One region of the Variovorax sp. FW305-3-2-15-B-LB1 genome, then DNA from elsewhere that is predicted to be linked to it. Evidence: predicted binding sites of a transcription regulator. Region 1 holds the regulator's gene; each other region holds the start of a gene.
The links. Region 1 encodes sigma-54, which starts transcription at its own class of promoters, with help from an activator protein. Its sites were predicted from a motif close to TGGCANGNAANCTGCTTT; they were not measured.
Positions count from the first base shown of each region.

Region 2: a site for sigma-54 is predicted at 3,052-3,069, ahead of glnA (type I glutamate--ammonia ligase). Genes of this name have one in related genera too.
Region 3: a site for sigma-54 is predicted at 2,728-2,745, ahead of hmpA (NO-inducible flavohemoprotein). Genes of this name have one in related genera too.

Region 1 is NZ_JBYSZY010000034.1:59,896-65,227, reverse strand. It holds gene AC3WQR_RS20430 (phospholipase D family protein) at 1-1,299, opposite strand, end outside; gene rpoN (RNA polymerase factor sigma-54) at 1,310-2,899, opposite strand; gene lptB (LPS export ABC transporter ATP-binding protein) at 2,917-3,711, opposite strand; gene lptA (lipopolysaccharide transport periplasmic protein LptA) at 3,708-4,427, opposite strand; gene AC3WQR_RS20410 (thiol:disulfide interchange protein DsbA/DsbL) at 4,550-5,194, opposite strand.
Region 2 is NZ_JBYSZY010000005.1:55,239-60,570, forward strand. It holds gene glnL (nitrogen regulation protein NR(II)) at 1-904, opposite strand, end outside; gene AC3WQR_RS04880 (hypothetical protein) at 919-1,443, opposite strand; gene glnA (type I glutamate--ammonia ligase) at 1,590-3,005, opposite strand; gene AC3WQR_RS04890 (competence/damage-inducible protein A) at 3,153-3,953, opposite strand; gene AC3WQR_RS04895 (EI24 domain-containing protein) at 3,950-4,852, opposite strand; gene AC3WQR_RS04900 (sterol desaturase family protein) at 4,909-5,332, opposite strand, start outside.
Region 3 is NZ_JBYSZY010000002.1:175,587-180,918, forward strand. It holds gene AC3WQR_RS02335 (NAD(P)/FAD-dependent oxidoreductase) at 1-399, opposite strand, end outside; gene cysK (cysteine synthase A) at 473-1,393, opposite strand; gene hmpA (NO-inducible flavohemoprotein) at 1,509-2,693, opposite strand; gene norR (nitric oxide reductase transcriptional regulator NorR) at 2,829-4,421, shown strand; RNA gene rnpB (RNase P RNA component class A) at 4,481-4,849, shown strand; gene AC3WQR_RS02360 (MarR family winged helix-turn-helix transcriptional regulator) at 5,007-5,332, shown strand, end outside.

The sequences.
Region 1 (5,332 bases):
GTCGATCACCGCCGACTTGGCGTGCAGCCGCCCCACCGACGTGCCAAAGAGGCCGAGGCGCACGCTGCGCCGCGTGCGCGCGGAACTCAGCTCGTGCAACTCGGCGCCCAGCGCGAGCATGTCCGCGCGGTAGCGGCGGTAGGCGGTGTGGACCAGCGGCTCGTCGGTGGCGGCGAGCGAGTTGGTGACCACGCTGATCTTCACGTTGCGCCCGCGGATCTCGCGCATCACCTCCAGCCCTGACGCGCCCGGGATCAGGTAGGGCGAGACCAGCGTCACCTCGCTGCGCGCGCGGCGCATCTGCTCGACCACGTTGTAGCGCACGCTGTCCACGTCGAGCAACGGCACGCCGCCGTACGACGCGGTCTTGCCGATCACGCGGTCGGGCGAATCGGCGTAGGCCTCGGCGGTGGTCCAGATCAGGCCGAGCTTGCCGGCGTCGAGGTCGTCGGCCACGGGGCTGTAGCCGAGCAGGTCGTTGGGCGCGGGCCTGGGCGGCGGCGGCGTGGTGTCGGGGCCGGTGGCGGCGTCGAAGCGGCGCTGCAGTTCTTCGCGCGGCAGGTCGGTGTGCACGACCGCGCCGATCGGGCGCACGTGCGGGCTGTTCCAGTACTGGTCGAACAGCACGCCCAGGCGCGGGATCAGCGCGCCCGTGACGAAGGTGTCGAGGTCGATGAAGTTCGGGCCGGTGGTGCGGCGGAAGTACTGGTTGCCGATGTTGCGCCCGCCCGCCACCGCCATCGCGCCGTCGGCGATGAAGAGCTTGTTGTGCATGCGGCGGTTGACGCGGCTGAAGTCGAACAGCGACGCGGTGAAGCGCTTGAGCAGGCTGCCGCGCCCGGCCGGGAACGGGTTGAACAGGCGCAGCTCCACGTTCGGCGTGGCGGCCAGGCCGAGCAGCAACTCGTCTTCGCCGGACGTGTACAGGTCGTCCATCAAGAGGCGCACGCGCACGCCGCGCTGGGCCGCATCGCGCAGGGTGCGCAGCAGGTAGCGGCCGGTCTCGTCGTTCTCGATCTGGTAGTACTGCACGTCGAGTGTGCGCTGCGCGCGGCGCGCCAGTTGCAGCCGCGTGTCGAAGGCGAAGTCGCCGCCGGGCATCAGGCGAAAGCCGCTGAGGTCGGGGTCGGGCTGCGAAGCCAGCGCGATCTTGCCGAGCGCGGTGTCGGCCGAGACGGCGATGGCCTTGGTGGGCGGGCGCGGTGCCTCGTCGGGCAAGGTGGCACAGCCGGCGAACAGCGATGCAGCCACGAGGGCGAAGACCCAATGCCCCCAGCGCGACAGCAGGCGACGGGTCATCGTGAGCTTTCTACAGGGCTTTGCGCAGGTTGGCCGGTGCGATGCGCAAGGCTTCGCGGTACTTGGCCACGGTGCGGCGCGCGCACTCGATGCCCTGCTCTTTCAGCATCTCGGAGATCTGGCTGTCGGACAGCGGCTTCTTGATGCTCTCGGAACTCACGAACTGCTTGATCAGCGCGCGCACCGCGGTGCTCGACGCGTTGCCGCCGGTCTCGGTGCCCAGCGCCGAGCCGAAGAAGTACTTGAGCTCGACCGTGCCGAAGGGCGTGGCCATGTACTTGGCGGTGGTCACGCGCGAGATGGTCGACTCGTGCAGGCCCAGCTCGTCGGCGATCTCGCGCAGCACCAGCGGGCGCATGGCCAGCTCGCCGTGCACGAAGTAGCTCTTCTGGCGCTCGACGATGGCGTTGCTCACGCGCAGGATGGTGTCGAAGCGCTGCTGGATGTTCTTGATGAACCAGCGCGCCTCCTGCAACCGCTGCGACAGCGCCTGGCTGCCCTCGCCCTTGTGCGACTTGAGCGCGCCGGCGTAGATGTCGTGCACGCGCAGGCGCGGCATGACCTCGGGATTGAGCATGACGCGGAACTTCACATTGGTGCCGCGCCCGGTCTTGGTGACGATCACGTCGGGGATGACGATGTTGCGCTCGACGTCGACAAAGCGGCGTCCCGGCTTGGGTTCGAGCCGCGCAATGACCTGCAGCGCCGAGCGCACCAGGTCTTCGTTGGTTCGCGTGAGCGTGGCCAGGCGCTTGAAGTCGCGCCGCGCGAGCAGCTCCATCGGCTGCTTGCAGATCGCGATGGCGGTCTTGCGGATGAGCGCTTCGGCCTCGGTCTCGTCTTCGCTGGCGAGCGCCTTGAGCTGGATGCTCAGGCATTCGCCGAGGTCGCGCGCGCCGACGCCGACCGGCTCCAGGCTCTGCAGCAGGCCCAGCGCCACCTGGAAGTGGTGCACCAGGTCGTCGAACTGGTCGTTGTCGTCGCCCGCCAGGCCCGAGGCCAGCGCGGGCAGCGAGTCTTCGAGGTAGCCGTCGTCGTTGAGCGATTCGATCAGGAAGCGCAGCGCGGCACAGTCGTTTTCGTTCAGGCGCAGGCTCAGCGCCTGGCGGTGCAGGAACGACTGCAGCGACTCCTGGCTGCGCGCGAGCTCGGTGGCGTCGGCACGCTCGTCGTCGCCCAGGTTGTTCTGGCGCGCGGGTGCGTCGCTGCCCCACTCGCTGTCGTCGGGCGCCATGTCGACGGTGCCGTCGCCTTCCCAGTCGGGCTCGCGCTCGGCGATCTCGGCGGCGGGGCCGTCGGAGTCGGGGGTCGAGGTGGTGGTGTCGCTGGACGTGGAGGACGTGCTGGCGGCGGAGGGCGTGAACTCGGCCTCCCCCTCGCCCGCGTCGTCGCGCGGCACCGGCGCGTCGGCCGTGTCCAGCCCGAACTCCTCGCGCGCCGCTTCTTCCGCGGTGCGTTCGAGGAACGGGTTCTCGTCCAGCATCTGCTCCACCTCCTGGCTCAGTTCGAGCGTGGAGAGCTGGAGCAGGCGAATGGACTGCTGCAGCTGTGGCGTCAGTGCCAGATGCTGCGAGACGCGAAGGGACAGCCCTTGCTTCATAGGAACCGCCCCCGCCCTTACATGCGGAAGTGCTCGCCCAGGTACACCCTGCGTACCTCGGCGTTGTCGACGATCTCCGAGGGTGTGCCTTGTGCCAGCACGTGCCCGTCGCTGATGATGAACGCGTGATCGCAGATGCCCAGCGTCTCACGCACGTTGTGGTCGGTGATGAGCACGCCGATGCCGCGCTCTTTCAGGAAGCTGATGATCCGCTGGATCTCGATCACCGCGATCGGGTCGATGCCGGCGAAGGGCTCATCCAGCAGGATGAAGCGCGGCTGCGTGGCCAGCGCGCGCGCGATCTCGACGCGGCGGCGCTCGCCGCCCGACAGCGCGAGCGCTGGCGAATCGCGCAGGTGGTCCACGCGCAGGTCGGCCAGCAGGTCGGCCAGGCGCTCTTCGGTGTGCTGCTTGGTCAGCGGCATCATGCGGCCGTTGGCGTCGGGCTCGCGCTGCAACTCGAGCACGGCGCGCACGTTTTCCTCGACCGTGAGCTTGCGGAAGATCGAGGCTTCCTGCGGCAGGTAGCTCAGGCCCATGCGCGCGCGGCGGTGGATGGGCATGTGGGCGATGGGCTCGCCGTCGATGGTGATCTCGCCGGCGTCGGCGCGCACCAGCCCGACGATCATGTAGAACGAGGTGGTCTTGCCCGCGCCGTTGGGGCCGAGCAGTCCGACGACCTCGCCCTTTTGCACGTCGAGCGAGACGTCTTTCACGACCGTGCGGCTGCCGTAGCTCTTCTTGAGGCCGCGCGCCACGAGGCGGCTGCCCGGAATGCCGTCGGCGGTCTGGGTTCCTGCGGTTTCGATCACTTGCGCCCTTCCCCTTCGGTGCCGCCCAGCGTGGTGCTCGGGCGCAGCCCGGCGCCGGGCGCGGGAGTGGGTGCCGGGGCCGCGGGCTTCTTGCCACCCGCTGCCGGTGCGGAGCCGGGCGCCGCCGGGGCCGGCGTGGCCTTCGGCGTGAGGATGGCCTTGACGCGGCCGCCGCCGCCCGCCGAGACGCCGGCGTTCGGCGGCACGAGGGAACCGTTGACGGTGTAGGTGTCGTTGCTCTGGTCGTAGACGATCAGCGCGCCGCTGCTCTCGTCGTTGGCCGTGGCGCCGATCAGCCGGCGCATGACGGCACGGCGGATGAACTTGACGTTGTCGGCGCGGCTGTCGTACTCGATGACTTCCGACTCGCCCTCGATCCACTCGTCGCCGGCGTTGCGCTTCTGCTTGTAATAGGCCAGCTTGCCGGGCGCCGCCGTGACCACGCCGTACTGGTAGCCCTCGGCGTCCTGGCGCACGTCCAGCCGCGCGCCGCGGATGATGATCGTGCCCTTCGTGACCAGCACGTTGCCGGTGAACACGCTGGTCTGTTTCAGGTCGTCGTAGCGCATCGAGTCGGACTCGATGTTCATCGGCTTGGTGCGGTCGGCGGTTTCGGCCAGAGCGCCCGAGGCGGCACCGGCCAGCAACAGCGCACCGAAAGCCAGGCGGCCGAGGCGACGAAGGGTGGGGAATGTGGGGATGGAGGGCAATGTCATAAAGGCACGAAACTTGCTCTGAAACATTGTATGCGTGGGATGGCAATTGCCCACCGCCGCCAATGAAAAAGCCCGCCGAAGCGGGCCTTGCATTCGACCAAGAAAGCAGGTCGCCGGGTCGGTCAGCCCTTCTTGGCTTCGCCGATGAGGAAGGTCGCGACCTGCAGCACCTTGGACATGCTGCCGGCGGTTTCGCCGTCGACATACCAACGGCCCGCCACGGCCAGGGCCGGCACGCCGGCGACCTTGTAGGCCTCGGTCTGCTGCGCCGCACGGCGGGCCTTGCTGGCCACGCCGAAGGACGCAAAGGTTTCCTTGAACTTGGCGCCGTCGAGGCCGGCACGCTCGGCCCAGGCCTGGATGTTGGCTTCGCCGTTCAGGTTCTGGCGCTGCGCGTGGATCGCGGCGAAGACCTTCGGGTGGTACTCGTCCAGCTTGCCCATGGCTTCGAGCGTGAAGTACAGGCGCTGCTTGGCTTCGACGTCGTTGCCCACGAAGGGCACGGGGATGCGGCGGAAGGCCACTTCCTTCGGGGCTGCCTTGACCCAGGCTTCGAGCGAGGGCTCGAAGTCGTTGCAATGCGGGCAGTTGTACGAGAAGAACTCGACCACCTCGACCTTGCCGGCGGGTGCATCGACGGGCACGCGCTTGTCGAGCACGAGGAAATCGGTGCCGGCCTTGGGGGCGCGCTGGGCGTGTGCCGGAACGGCAGCCAGCGAAAGCAGCCCGATCGAAGTGGCGGCCAGCGAAAAGTCACGACGTTTCATGGAAAAGGTTCTCCTGTGGGTACCGCAGTACAGAGCCGGCGCGCCGCCGGGAGTTCCCCGTGGGCGGCGCGACCGAGGCGCTGGAATTGACAAACGAGTGCGGCGAATGCCGCGCGGGCGAGAGCTTAAAGGCTGTTC
Region 2 (5,332 bases), on a different contig from region 1:
CCGGTCCATTGTCGATGACATGCAATTCCAGTGCCAATCGATACCACTGCTTGTTGAAGATCACCTGGCGGGCCACGCGGGTCTTGAAAGTGATCTGCGCATCGCCCGCCGCGCGGCGCTCGGCCAGGGCCTGCGCCGCGTTGTGCGCGATGTTGAGGGTGGCCTGGATGAGCTGCTCGCGGTCGCCGCGGAACTCGGGAATGGAGACGTCGAAGTCGCGCTCGATGTGCAGGTCGCGCGGAAACTCCGCCAGGATCACCGAGCGCACGCGCTCGCAGACCTCGTGGATGTTCACGTCGCCCACCACGTGCGGCCGGCGGTGCGGCGCCAGCAGCCGGTCGACCAGCGTCTGCAGCCGGTCGGCCTCGTGGATGATGACCTGGGTGTACTCGATGAGGTCGCGCGACTCGACCTCCATCTGCAGCAGCTGCGCCGCGCCGCGGATGCCGCCCAGCGGATTCTTGATCTCGTGCGCGAGGTTGCGGATGAGTTCCTTGTTGGCCTGCGCCTGGTCGATCAGGCGCTCCTCGCGGTCCTGGCGCACCTGCTGCTCCAGCGGCGACATCTCGATGATGAGCTCGCCCTTCTTGTCGCCGTGCGCGAGCGTGACCTGCACGGGCATCAGCTCGTGGTTCACGCGCCGCAGGAAGGCCTCGTAGCGCAGCGTGGCGAAGTCGTTGCTGCTGGCGCCGTCGAGGGCGGTGCGCAGCACCTGCGGCTCATGGAAGCAGGCGCCGAACTGCGAGCCCTCGAGCGTGCGCCGCGAGGTACCCAGCGCGTCTTCGAGGCCTGCGTTGGCGAACAGCACCGAGCCGTCGCTGTTGACCACCGCGATCAGCGTGGACAAGAGGTCGAAGGCGCGAAAGCGCGGATTGGCGCCAGTCGCCTTCTTGCCGAACACCATGGACTGCGCGCCGCTTACTGCGCTTGCGGCTTGCCGGGCAGGCGGCCGATTTCGCGGCGGATGCCGGCGATGTCGCTCTCGTTGCGCGCGAGTTCGGCCTTCATCTCGGCCACGCGGTCCAGGTACTTCTGGTAATTGCGGCCCTCGCTGCCCTGCTTCTCGGGCTCGCCGTTGTTGTATTCCTTCTTGAGCTCGGTCTGGCGGGCCTCGGCCTTGCGCAGCTCGGCCTCGAGCACCGAGCGCGCCTCGCCGTCGCGGGCGCGCTGGTCGACGCCTTCGACGCGCGGGCTGCCCGCCGGGGCGCGCGCGGCGGATGAACCGCCCGACGACGACGCACTGCCACCACCGCCGCCCGAAGGCTTCGTGCCCTGCACGACGGTGACGTTGCCGCCTTCCATGATCTTGCAGCCCTTTTGCTGGGCCACGGTCGCGTTGTTGGTGTACTCGTTGCCGCAGCGCCAGACGCGCTCTTGCGCGAGCGCCGCCGTGGCGGTGGCGAACGAGGCGGCGGCCAGGAAAATCAGGGAAGCAGTCTTCATTTGGATCCGGAGAGGGCGCGACAAACGCGCATTTTGATGCAATTCGGGCCCGCTCACGACAGGGTGTTCCGCACCAAGGAAAAAGGACGGCCGGGGCCGTCCTTTTGTCTTACTTGCCCGCCGGGGCGGGCTCGTTGTGGCGCTTTTTACAGCGAGTAGTACATGTCGAACTCGACGGGGTGCGTCGCCATGCGGAAGCGCGTGACTTCCTGCATCTTGAGGTCGATGTACGCGTCGATGTACGAGTCGGTGAACACGCCGCCCTTGGTCAGGAACGCACGGTCCTTGTCCAAGTGCTCCAGGGCCTGGTCCAGGCTGTGGCAGACGGTCGGGATCAGCGCGTCTTCTTCCGGCGGCAGGTGGTACAGGTCCTTGCTGGCGGCTTCGCCCGGATGGATCTTGTTTTCCACGCCGTCCAGGCCGGCCATCAGCAGCGCGGCAAAGCCCAGGTACGGGTTCATCAGCGGATCGGGGAAGCGCGCTTCGACGCGGCGGCCCTTCGGGTTGGCCACGAACGGGATGCGGATCGAGGCCGAGCGGTTCTTGGCCGAGTAGGCCAGCTTCACCGGGGCTTCGAAGCCGGGCACCAGGCGCTTGTAGCTGTTGGTGCCGGGGTTCGTGATGGCGTTCAGGGCACGGGCGTGCTTGATGATGCCGCCGATGTAATGCAGCGCGAAGTCCGACAGACCTGCGTAGCCGTCGCCGGCGAACAGGTTCTTGCCGTCCTTCCAGACCGACTGGTGCACGTGCATGCCGGAGCCGTTGTCGCCGACGATGGGCTTGGGCATGAAGGTGGCGGTCTTGCCGTAGGCGTGGGCCACGTTGTGGATCACGTACTTCTGCAGCTGGACCCAGTCCGCGCGCTGAACCAGCGTGCTGAAGCGGGTGCCGATTTCGAGCTGGCCGGCGTTGGCCACTTCATGGTGATGCACTTCGACCGGGATGCCCAGCGATTCGAGCACCAGGCTCATTTCCGAGCGCATGTCCTGGAAGCTGTCGACCGGGGGCACCGGGAAGTAGCCGCCCTTGACTGCGGGACGGTGGCCGCTGTTGCCGTGCTCGAATTCCTTGTCGGTGTTCCACGAGGCTTCTTCGGACTCGATCTTCACGAAGCAGCCCGACATGTCGTTCTTCCAGCGCACGCCGTCGAACACGAAGAATTCGGGTTCCGGACCGAAGTAGGCGGTGTCGCCCAGGCCGGAAGCCTTCATGTACGCCTCGGCGCGCTTGGCGAGCGAGCGCGGGTCGCGCTCGTAGGCCTTGCCGTCGGCCGGGTCGATCACGTCGCAGGTCAGGATCAGCGTCGTTTCTTCGAAGAACGGGTCGATGTTGGCGGTGTTCGGGTCGGGCATGAGCTGCATGTCCGAGGCTTCGATGCCCTTCCAACCGGCGATGGACGAACCGTCGAACGCGTGGCCCGAGGTGAATTTGTCTTCATCGAAGTGCGACACGGGCACGGTCACGTGCTGCTCTTTGCCGCGGGTGTCGGTGAAGCGCAAGTCGACGAACTTGACCTCGTTTTCCTTGACGAGCTTGAGTACATCGGCGACGGTCTTTGCCATCAGTTTCTCCTGAGTTGGATGGTGGTTAGGAATACAGGGACGGGAGGATGCAGTTTCTGTGCCATTGTCACCCCGCCGGATGAGGCCCGGGTGACGGCCCAGGGGCTGCCGGAAAAGGAAAAAATCACCAAATTGGTGCAGCGCAGATTAACGCACCAATTCAGGGCCAAGCTTCGCATCGAAAGTGTGCAGACCTTCGATCAGCTGGCCATAGGCGGCATCGAGCTTCGCAGGGTCGCCCTTGACGCCGAGCTCGATGTGGCGCCCGTACTGCGGGTGATCCACGCTGGGGAGGCTGAACACCTTGATGCCGGCATGGGCCTGCTCGATGGCCTGCATCAGGGGCGTGAGGGTGGCTTCCATCGCACCGAAAACGATCACGGACTTCTCGGCGATGGCGTTGCGGGTGAACAGATCGGCATAACGGCTGTCGAGCACCGACTCGATCATGGGCCAGGCCATGACCGGAAAGCCCGGCACGAAATGCACGTGCTCGACGCTGAACCCCGGGATCTTGTTGTACGGGTTGCGGATGATCGACGCGCCCTGCGGAAACACGCCCATGTTCAGGCGGTGGATGTTGTCGGGCCGGTCGGGCTCGTAGGGCACGCCCTGCTCCAGGGCCGTGTCCTGCATGCGCTCGCGGATCAGCGCCTCGGCCTCGGGGTGCAGCGCCAGCGGCACGCGCAGGGCCTGGGCGGCGCACTGGCGGGTGTGGTCGTCGGGCGTGGCGCCGATGCCGCCGGTCGAGAACACGATGTCGCCCGAGGCGAAGGCGCGCATCAGGGCCGCGGTGATCCGCGTGGGCTCGTCGCCCACGTACTCGGCCCAGCCCAGCTGGAGGCCGCGCGCGGCCAGCAGCTCGATGACCTTGGCCATGTGCTTGTCGGCCCGCTTGCCGGAAAGGATCTCGTCGCCGACGACGATGAGACCGAATGCGCGTGTCATGGAGAACTCCATTGAGAAAGAGCGGCCTTGTTGGCCTCGGTGGCTTCGGCCGCCTCGAGCGTCTGCTGCGCGTCGCCGCTGCCGGCCGCGGGCTGCTGCGCCGCGCGCTGGGCGCGCAGCTGGGTCAGGGCGTCGAGGCAGTAGTGCGCGAACCAGAGCGCAGAAAAGGCAAAGACCAGCGTGTAGATCCAGATGGCGATCGGCACCAGCACGAAGAAGGCGGCGGCGAACAGCAGGCCCGAGGCCCACACGATGCTCGGCGCGGCGCCCAGGTAGCCGCACAGCACGCCGATGCACAGCAGCGGCAGCCGGTGGGCGCGCAGCAGCGCGGTGCGTTCCTCGGGGCTGGCGTGCTCGGCCAGCGCGTCGAAGCTCATCACCCGGTAGGTCAGCCAGCCCCAGATCAGCGGCGGCAGGATCAGCACCAGCGGCGGAATGAGCCACAGCGGCATCGACACCACCAGCGCGATCAGCGCCAGCACGGTGGCGCCGAGCGAGCGCAGCACGCTGCCGAAGAAGGAGGCGCCCTTCTTCTGCTCGAGCGTCGGAAAGCGCCGTTCGGCCACGAGCTTGGTGAGCGCCGGCGCCATGAAGCCGGCCACGATGAGCAGCGACAGCACCACGATCAGCGGCGTGACGCCGAACACCACCACCAGCGGCGCCAGCGCGGCCGTGACGTCGCTGGAGAAGAGGCGCCCGATCCAGGCCCAGAAGCTGGACAGCAGCGGCCAGGCGTCGAGGGCCTCGCGCGTCCAGGCGACGGCGGCGTCCCAGTAGAAGTAGCCGAGCCCCGCGGCCAGCAGCACCATGAGCGCCAGCGGCAGGAGCGACAGCACGATCACGCGCGGGAGCATGCAATAGGCCACCGCGCGCCAGAAGGAGTCGAGGAGCAGGCGCATGAGGTTCGAGGATAGCGCAAGGCCCCGGCCCGCCAGCCGCCGGGCCCGCGGGCGGATCAGGCGCGGCCGAACAGCCGCTTCAGCCCCAGCCACTGCTGCGACCAGAAGCCCTGGCCGTAGTCGCGCGGGCGGCCGTCGGCGCCGGGCTCGACCTGGTCGCGGATGCCGGTCGGGTCGTAGCGGTTCTCGAAGTTGGCGGTGCGAAAGAGCATGTCCCACCAGGGCAGCAGCACGCCGAAGTTGTGGCCGCCGAGCGTGCTCCGGCCGTGCGACTCATGCCCCAGCCCGATGCTGTGGTGCAGCCGGTGAAAGCGCGGGCTGACCCACAGCCGCTCGCCGATGGCGCCGAAGCTCAGCCGCAGGTTGGCGTGCTGCAGGCTCTCGCTGAGCTGGGTGAAGGCCACGACGGCGATGAACTGGCCCGGCGCCACGCCGATCAGCTGCGCCACGATGACGATGAGCGTGTCGTGGATGACGTCG
Region 3 (5,332 bases), on a different contig from region 1:
GCGCACGGTCTTGCCGCGTTCGAGCACGATGGGCTTGAAGCCCATCTTCGCGAGCATCAGCGCCGCGAAGATGCCGCAGGGGCCGAAGCCGATCACCACGGGGCGCGTGGCGTCCGCGGGCGCCTGGCCCGGCGGCGTGTAGCGCATGTCGGGCGCGGGCTGGATGTGCGGGTGGCTGGCGTGCCTGGCCAGCAGCGCGGCTTCGAGCGCGGCATCGGCCAGCTGCACGTCGCAGATGTAGACCGTGAGCAGGTCGGCCTTGCGGGCGTCGAAGCTGCGCTTGTAGACGGTGTGGGAGGCGATCGCGGCAGGCGGAACGTCGAGCGTCCGGGCGATCAGGGTGGCCAGCGCCTCTGGGGCGTGGTCGAGCGGGAGTTTGAGTTCGGAGATTCGCAGCATGTCGTGGGGCTTGTGGTTATCAAGCAGACCGACGATTTTAAGCGCCCGGGGCGCTATGAAACTTGTAGCTGGGTCAGGCGGGCAGGAAGCCTTCGACGGAGAGGTAGCGCTCGCCCGTGTCGTAGTTGAAGCCCAGCACCACCGCGTCGGGCGCCAGCGAGGGCAGCTTCTGCGCAATGGCCGCGAGCGTCGCGCCCGACGAGATGCCGACCAGGATGCCTTCCTCGACCGCGCAGCGGCGCGCCATTTCGCGCGCGGGTTCGGCGTCGACCTGCAGCACGCCGTCGAGCAGCGAGGTGTCGAGGTTCTTCGGAATGAAGCCCGCGCCGATGCCCTGGATGGGGTGGGGCGCCGGCGCGCCGCCCGAGATCACGGGCGAGGCCACCGGCTCCACCGCGAACACCTGCAGCTTGGGCCACTTCTTCTTGAGCACCTTCGCCACGCCGGTGATGTGGCCGCCCGTGCCCACGCCGGTGATGAGCACGTCGATGCCCTCGGGAAAGTCGGCCGCGATTTCTTCGGCCGTGGTGCGCACGTGCACGTCGACGTTGGCGGGGTTGTTGAACTGCTGCGGCATCCACGCGCCCGGCGTGCCGGCCACGATTTCCTCGGCGCGGGCGATGGAGCCCTTCATGCCGTTGGCGCGCGGCGTGAGGTCGAAGGTGGCGCCGTAGGCCAGCATCAGGCGGCGGCGCTCCACCGACATGCTGTCGGGCATCACCAGGATCAGCTTGTAGCCCTTGACGGCCGCGACCATCGCCAGGCCGATGCCGGTGTTGCCCGAGGTGGGCTCGACGATGGTGCCGCCGGGCTTGAGCGCGCCGCTCTTCTCGGCGTCTTCCACCATCGCGAGCGCGATGCGGTCCTTGATCGAGCCGCCGGGGTTGGCGCGCTCCGACTTGATCCAGACCTGCTGCTTCGCATGGCCGAACAGGCGGTTGATGCGGATGTGCGGCGTGTTGCCGATGGTCTGGAGGATGTTCTGGGCCTTCATGGAATCTCCTTGGGTGCGAGGGTCGGATGGTCAGCGCGCATTGTGGCGCCCCCTGGGCCGGGTTGCACCCGGCCCGCGACCGTTTCAGCACGAGGGGATGGCAGGCCGTTGCGATTCAGGCCTCCAGGGCTTCCAGCGGCCCGAAGAACTCGTAGCGAAGCTGCTGCTTCGGCACGCCGAGCGCCAGCCCGTTCGCATACACCGCCTGCATGAAGGGCTTCGGTCCGAGGAAGTACAGGTCGACGTCGCGGTCTTCCGGCAGCACTCCGGCCAGCAGCTCGCGGGTGACGAAGCCGGTCGCGTGCGGCGTGTCGGTGTCGCGCGGCGCGTCGTAGACATACAGCGGCTTCACGTTCGCATGCCGCTGCGCGAGTGCGTCGACGCGGGCGCGGAACGCATGCGCGCCGCCGTGCCGCGCCGCATGGACGAAGTGCACCGGCCGGCCCGTGTGGGCCACCGATTCGAGCATGCTCATCGCGGGCGTGATGCCCACGCCGCCCGTCACCAGCACGAGGGGGCGCACCTGCTCGCCCGCGGGCTGCAGCACGAAGTCGCCGCACGGCGCCTGCACCTGCAGCCGCGTGCCGACCGCGGCGGCCTCGTGGAGCCAGTTCGAGGCGCGGCCGCCTTCCTCCTTCTTCACGCTGATGCGGTACCACGGCTTGCCCGGCGCGTCGGACAGCGAGTAGTTGCGCCGCACCGGCTGGCCGTCGATCTCCAGCACCAGCGTGAGGTACTGCCCCGGCGTGAACGCCAGCAGCGCGCCGCCGTCCACGGGCTCCAGGTAGAACGAGGTGATGACCTCGCTTTCGTCCTCACGCCGTGCCACGCGGAATTCGCGCGTGCCGCGCCATCCGCCGGGTTGGGCCGCGTTGGCGCTGTAGACGGCTTCTTCCGCGGCGATGAGCAGGCCCGCCAGCGATTCGTAGGCCTCGCCCCAGGCGGCGATCACCTCGTCGGTCGCGGCATCGCCGAGCACCTCCTTCACGGCGCGCAGCAGGTAGTGGCCGACGATCGGGTAGTGCTCGGGCAGCACGCCCAGCGCGGCGTGCTTCTGGATGATGCGGGGCAGGGCGCCGGCGATCGCTTCGAGCCGGTCGATGTGCGCGCCGTACGCGATGACCGCGCCCGCCAGCGCGCGCGCCTGCGTGCCGGCGGCCTGGTGCGCTTCGTTGAAGAAGGCCTTCACCTGCGGATGGCCCTCGAACATGATCTTGTAGAAGTGGCTGGTGATGGCCTCGCCGTGGGCCTGGAGCGCGGGCACGGTGGACTTGACGATGGCGATGGTTTGCGGGTGCATGGTCTGGCTCTTCCTCAGTTGAGATGCCGTTTCCATCTCACGATCCGTGCCAGCCGGAAGGCCTCTGCAAGTGCTTGACGCCATTGGGGATTTATTGGGCGTGGTCAAATTCACAACAACTTCAGCGTTGTACTTATGACCACATTGCATGTCGATTCGACCACCGAAGCCTCACCACCTGAGCCCGAGCCCGAAGCCGAGGCCGCCCGCTACCGATCGCTGCTCGCCGCCGCGCGCGGACTGGTCCGCTGCGATGCCGCCGCGCTGCTGCAGCTCGACGTCGACGTGCTGAAGCCCGTCGCGGTCGACGGCCTGAGCGATGAAACCCTCGGGCGCCAGTTTCCCGTCGCCGCCCATCCGCGCTTCGCGCGCCTGCTCGCCAGCGAACGGGGCCTGCGCTTCGCCCACGACAGCAACCTGCCCGACCCGTACGACGGCCTCGTCGCCGGCCAGCCGGGCATCCTGCCCGTGCACGACTGCATGGGCGCGCCGCTGCGCCTGCGCGGCGCCGTCTGGGGCCTGCTCACGCTGGACGCCCTGGAGCCGCACGCCTTCGATGCCGTGGGCCCGGCGCAGATGGAGGCACTGATCGCCCTCGTCGAAACCGGCATCGAGGCCGCCGACACGATCCGCGAGATGCAGGCACGCGCGATGCGCGAGCAGGCCGTCGCGCAGGCGCTGCGTGCCGGGCGCGGCGCGCCGCGCGAGCTGCTGGGCAGCAGCCCGGCGATGAAGCAGCTGTGCCACGAGATCGACACCGTCGCCGTGTCCGACCTCACGGTGCTGCTGCTCGGCGAAACCGGCGTCGGCAAGGACCTGGTCGCGCAGCGCCTGCACGCGCGCTCGCGCCGCAGCGAGCAGCCGCTCGTGCAGGTCAACTGCGCGGCGCTGCCCGAGTCGCTGGCCGACAGCGAACTCTTCGGCCACAAGCGCGGCGCGTTCACCGGCGCCGTGCAGGACCGCGACGGCAAGTTCGAGATCGCCGATGGCGGCACGCTCTTTCTCGACGAGGTCGGCGAGCTGCCGCTGAGCGTGCAGGCCAAGCTGCTGCGCGTGCTGCAAAGCGGCGAGGTGCAGCGCCCCGGCAGCGACCGCATGCGCAAGGTCGACGTGCGCGTGATCGCGGCCACCAACCGCGACCTGCCCGCGGCGATCGCGCAGGGCCGGTTTCGCGCCGACCTGTACCACCGGCTGTCGGTCTATCCGCTCGTGGTCGCGCCGCTGCGCGAGCGGGGGCGCGATGTGCTCGTGCTCGCCGGCAGCTTTCTCGAGGAGAACCAGCACCGGCTGGGCGCGCGCAACCTGCGGCTCTCGCCGGCGTCGAAGGCCGCCATGCTGGCGCACGGCTGGCCGGGCAATGTGCGCGAGCTCGAGCATGTGATCAGCCGCGCTTCGCTGCGGGCGTTCAGGGAACAGCCGCGCGGCTCGCGCTGGACGGCCATCGAACCGCATCACCTGGCGCTGGACAGCGCTGCCGCCGTGGGAGGCGCGGTGGCAGCGCCCGTGCAGGCCCCGGCGAACGAACACGCGGGGCCTGCCATCGCTGGCGGCACGCTGCGCGAGGCGACCGACGCCTTCCAGCGGACCTGGCTCTTGGAACTGCTCGCCCGCCACGGCGGCCGCGTGGCCAGCGCCGCGCGCGAGGCCGGCATCGACCGCAGCAACTTCCACCGGACCTTGCGCAAGCTGGGCCTGGTGCAGGCCGGCGACAGCGAAACGCCCGGCTGACGGTCGGCTGGCGGCGTCGCCTGAAGGGTCATTGATGGGGCGGGCGATAATCGAGCGGTGAAGCACGCCAGACCGCCGCTGGTGCAAGCCCGAAAGGGACGATGCTCTGCCCTCGGGCAACAGCATCGGGTCGAAAGATCGCACTGGAGGAACGTCCGGACTGCACAGGACAGCGCAGGAGTTAACGACTCTCCACCGTGAGGTGAGGATCAGAGCAACAGAGACGAGCCGATTCAGTTCGGGTGAAACGGGCAATCTCTGCGCGCAGCAACACCAAGTAGGCCAGTATTGAGGTGGTTCCGCTGAGCTGGCGGGTAGGTGGCATCGAGCCGTTTGGCGACAAACGGCCCAGAGTAATGGCGGTCACGCCGGGGTCTTCGCAAGAGGGCTCCGGTGCACAGAATCCGGCTTATCGGCGAGCTTCACACTTTTCTTTCTCCCCCCTTTTCCCTGGGCCGCGCGCCGGCGTCGTGCGCGGCCGCGTGCAAGACTCGGTAGAAACCCGTACAATTGTTAGCAAGCTAACTAATTGATAACGCCGTGGCCGATACCGAACCCATCTCCCCGTTGCGCGAACACGCGCTGATGCGGCTCGGCACCTCGCTGTCGGTGCTCCAGCGCGGCTACCGCGCGGCGGCCGACAAGGCGGTGGCGCACGTGGGCCTGTCGCAAACGCTGGCCTGGCCGGTTGTGGTGCTCGGGCGGATGGAAGACGGCGTGCGTCAGGGCACGGTGGCCGAGGCGCTGGGCATCGAAGGGCCGTCGCTGGTGCGCTCGCTCGACCAGCTGGTCGAGGCTGGCTTCGTCGAGCGCCGCGAAGACCCGGCCGACCGCCGCGCCAAGACGCTGCACCTCACGCCCGCCGGCCGCGCTGTCTGCGAGCCCATCGAGGCCGCGCTGCGCCAGATGCG